DNA from 2 places in the Actinocorallia herbida genome. Region 1 is predicted to be linked to the other one. Evidence: riboswitches for the same ligand, from Rfam matches in the RefSeq annotation. Region 1 holds a riboswitch; the other holds the start of a gene.
The links. A riboswitch is a leader RNA that binds a small molecule or an ion and turns the genes downstream of it on or off. The one in region 1 is predicted to bind cobalamin.
Positions count from the first base shown of each region.

Region 2: linked by a shared signal. The riboswitch ahead of EDD29_RS42650 (ribonucleoside-diphosphate reductase subunit alpha) and the one ahead of EDD29_RS38845 (ABC transporter substrate-binding protein) in region 1 are both predicted to bind cobalamin.

Region 1 covers NZ_RJKE01000001.1:8,565,716-8,567,909, forward strand. Annotated here, with positions in the region: gene EDD29_RS38840 (ATP-binding protein) at 1-719, opposite strand, end outside; cobalamin riboswitch at 810-994, shown strand; gene EDD29_RS38845 (ABC transporter substrate-binding protein) at 1,052-2,080, shown strand; gene EDD29_RS38850 (FecCD family ABC transporter permease) at 2,077-2,194, shown strand, end outside.
Region 2 covers NZ_RJKE01000001.1:9,345,203-9,347,396, reverse strand. Annotated here, with positions in the region: gene EDD29_RS42655 (RNA polymerase sigma factor) at 1-770, shown strand, start outside; cobalamin riboswitch at 981-1,181, shown strand; gene EDD29_RS42650 (ribonucleoside-diphosphate reductase subunit alpha) at 1,272-2,194, shown strand, end outside.

The sequences.
Region 1 (2,194 bases):
TCGCGCTCCTGGGACCTGGCGAGCCGCGCGACCTCCTTCGGGTCGTGCGCGTTGCGCTGGATGAGGGTCAGGGTGTGCAGCACCGAGTCGTGGATGTGCGCCGCCACCTCGGCCCGCTCCTGCGACCTGACGCGTTCGGCGCGCTCCGCGTCGAGTTCCTGCCAGAGCTTCACCAGCCAGGGGGTGATCACGACGGTCACCCCGGTGAGGATGATCGCGGTGGCCAGCAGCACCTGCGGGATGTCCTGCGGGGACACCCGCTGCGCGAAGAACCCGCCGATCCCCGCCGTCACCAGCAGCGCGCCGAGGAGGCTGCGCCACCACATGCCCTGCGGCAGCGAGACGAAGCGCTCGCGCTGGTCGCGCCCCGCCTGCTGCCAGAGGATCACCGCGCCGATCCCGACGACCAGGACCGGCCACAGGGCGATCTGGGCCAGCCCCGACACCCCCGTCAGCAGCGAAAGGCCGCCGCCGAGGAGCGCGTAGGCGAGCAGCTGCGCCGGATCGCGCCTGCGCCGCTCCTCGTCGCGCGCGGGGGTGAGAATCCAGAACGCGGCATAGGCCGCGATCCCGTACACCCCCGCCGCGCCCAGCACCACGAACGCCAGCCGCACGACAACGGGCTCCAGCCCGAACTGCCCGGCCAGCCCCGCGCACACGCCGGCGAGCAACCTGCCGTCCCGGCGGCGCTCCAGCCGGACGATGCCCTCTGACCCCATCCCCCGATTCCACACCCTCCACGGCCCGCGCGCATCGGGGAACCACCCCCATTCCCTCTCAGGGTCGCGTCAGGGTGGCCCGGAGCCTCCTGATAGCTTCGCCGGGCCAGTCGCGCCCGTTCTGCACGGGCCAGGGAATCCGGTGCGAATCCGGAGCTGACGCGCAGCGGTGAGGGTGACGGGCACGGCATCAGGCCACTGGGGAGCGATCCCCGGGAAGGCGCCGTGTCCGGCGGAACCCGAGTCCGAAGACCTGCTGGCGGCCTCCTCCGGGAGGCGTCCCCCGTACGGACGGGCTCCGCGCTTGAGCCCTCGACGCCAGAAGGATCACCGTGCCCTTCGCACGCCCCACCGCCTGCCTCGCCCTGCTCGCCGTCCTCGCCGCGGGCTGCGCCGTCGATTCCGGAAAGGCGGAGACCACCGCGTCCGGGCCGTCCGGCTACCCGCTCACCCTGGACAACTGCGGGGCGAAGACGACCGTCGAGGCCGCGCCGCGGCAGGCCGTCTCGCTCAACCAGGGCGTCACCGAGATCCTGCTGTCCCTCGGCCTCGCCGACCGGCTCGCCGGGACGGCGACCTGGACCGACCCACTGCCGGAAAGCCTCACCGGGGCCGACGCAGGCGTGCCGCGCCTCGCCGAGAACGCCCCGTCGTTCGAACGCGTCCTGGCCGCCGAGCCCGACTTCGTCGCCGCGTCCTTCGCCTCCACGCTCGGCACGGGCGGCGTCGCGGAACGGGACAGGTTCGAGCAGCTGGGCGTGCCGACCTACCTGTCGCCGTCGGACTGCGTCGGCAAGGACAACGGCGGCACCGGAGACGGGTCCCGCACCACCCCGCTGACCATGGACGCGATCTACGGCGAGATCCGCGACCTCGCCCGGATCTTCGGCGTCCCCGAGCGCGGCGAGGACCTCGTCGCCTCGCTCCGGGGCCGCCTCGAGGCCGCCGCGGACAGTGCCACCGGCGCGGACGTGTCGGTCATGTACTGGTTCGCCAACGCCGAGGCACCGTATCTCGCGGGCTGCTGCGGCGCGCCCGGCGTCATCACGAACGAGCTCGGGCTGCGGAACGTGTTCGACGACACCACCGACGAGTGGCCGCAGATCAACTGGGAGACCGTCGCGGAACGCGACCCGGACGTCCTGGTCATCGGCGACCTCACCCGGAGATCACAGACCGCCGAGACCGCGGCCAAGAAGATCGGGTTCCTTGAGGGCCACCCCGTCACGCGGGAGATGACGGCGGTCAAGAACCAGCGGTACGTGCTGCTCAGCGGGCAGGCGATGAACCCGACGATCCGGACGGTCGAAGGCGTCGAGCTCGTCGCCGAGGCGCTGCGCCGCTTCGGGCTCGCCGGGTGAGAGCCGCGCCGCGCGGACCCCTGCTGTGGACGGCGGGGGCCGTCGCCCTCGCCGTCTCGGTGGCGATCGCGATCACCATCGGCCCCGCCGACCTCACGGTGCCCGAGGTCGGGC
Region 2 (2,194 bases), 780 kb from region 1:
CCAAACAGGCGATCCGCGCGTCGGGGGCGTCGTTCGCGCTGCCCGCGGAGGCCGAGCTTCCCGAGCGGGTGCGGGCGGTCTCCCGGGTGCTCTATCTGGTCTTCAACGAGGGCTACACCAGCAGCTCCGGCAGCGAGCTCACCGCCCCGCCGCTCGCGGACGAGGCGATCCGGCTTACCAGGCTGCTGCACGCCGCCCGGCCCGGTGATCCCGAGACCACCGGGCTGCTGGCGCTCATGCTGCTGACCGACGCCCGCCGTCCGGCGCGCACCACGGCCGACGGCGACCTGGTCCCGCTGGGCGAACAGGACCGCGCGCTGTGGGATTCCCGCCTCATCGCCGACGGCCTCGCCCTGGTCGGCGAGGCGCTGAGCGGCGGCCCCCTCGGCCCGTACCAGCTCCAGGCCGCGATCGCCGCGGTGCACTGCGAGTCCCCTTCGGTCGCGGAGACCGACTGGCCGCAGATCCTGGGCCTCTACGACCTCCTGCTCAGGTTCGACCCGAGCCCCGTCGTCTCCCTCAACCGCACCGTCGCCCTCGCCATGGTGCGCGGCCCCTCCGTCGCCCTGGAGACCCTGGCCGCCCTCGCCGAAGACCGGCGCCTGGCCGACCACCACCGCTACCACGCCACTCGCGCCCACCTCCTGGAACTGCTGGGCGACGCCCCCGCCGCCGCGGCCGCCTACCTCCAAGCCGCCCACCGCACCCGAAGCCACACCGAACACCGCCACCTCTCCTCCCGCGCCACCCACCTCCACCCACCCGAATGACCGGCCTCCCCACCCCACTTCGCCCACCCGGTCCGCCCCACACCGAAAGACCCGCCCGCCCCTCCGACCGGGTGCTGGGCTGAGCCCGGTGGCTTGCGACCGGGGCGGGATCGAAGGGTTGTCAGGTGCGGAGGTGGGGCTGGGGTGCTTGGAGGTGGGCGGGATGGGGACTCTAGATGTTGAGGTTGTTGGGGGGTGGGGGTACTAGATGTAGAGTTCTCTTGCGTTGGTCCGCCCCTTGGGGGTGGGGAAAGAGGGAACCCGGTGGGAATCCGGGACTGCCCCGCAGCGGTGAAGGGGAACGGAAGCCGTCACAGTGCACTGGGTCCGGGAGGGCCTGGGAAGCGACGGCCGGTAGGCGAGAGGTGTGCGCCCCTGAGTCCGAAGACCTGCCTGCGCTTGTTTCGTCCATAAGCCTCGAGGGAGGGCGGCGGACGCGTGCGCGGAGATCGCCGTGCGCCGTCCTCGTGCGCCTTCGGGCAGTGCTACGAGGGAGAGCAGATGACGGTGACGGTGGCGGCGCACGACCGCGAGCAGGCCATCCGGGAGGCCGCCGCGCGGGTAGCGACGGATCCGGACCAGTCGCGGGTGGCGGCGGGGCTGCTGGCGGAGCTGATCGAAGACGAGGCGGTGGCGGAGGGCGCCGTGTCGTTCTCGGCGGCGGTCGCGCTGGCCTACGGGCAGGGGCTGCTGAACGAGCGGACCGCGGCGTTCGTCGGCGCGCACGCCGGGGAGCTCGACGCGCTCGTCGACGACGCGGGCGACGCGCGCCTGGAGTACTTCGGGATGCGCACGGTCTACGACAGGTACCTGCTGCGCCACCCCGTCACCCGCAAGGTGATGGAGCGGCCGCAGTACTTCTTCCTGCGGGTGGCGTGCGGGCTCGCCGACACGGTCGCCGAGGCCGGGCGGCTGTACGGGCTGATGTCGCGGCTGGAGTACCTGCCGTCGTCGCCGACGCTGTTCAACTCGGGGGCGGCGCGGCCCCAGCTGTCGTCGTGCTTCCTGCTGGACTCGCCGCGCGATGAGCTGGAGTCGATCTACGCCAGGTACGGGCAGGTCGCGCGGCTGTCGAAGTACGCGGGCGGCATCGGGATCGCCTGGTCGCGGATCCGCTCGCGCGGTTCCCTGATCCGGGGCACGAACGGGCACTCCAACGGGATCGTGCCGTGGCTGCGGACCCTCGACGCGTCGGTCGCGGCGGTCAACCAGGGCGGGCGGCGCAAGGGCGCGGCGTGCGTCTACCTGGAGCCGTGGCACGCCGACGTCGAGGAGTTCCTCGAGCTGCGCGACAACACCGGCGAGGACGCCCGGCGCACCCACAACCTCAACCTCGCGCACTGGATCCCCGACGAGTTCATGCGGCGGGTGGACGCCGACGCCGACTGGTCGCTGTTCGACCCGAAGGAGGTGCCCGAGCTCGT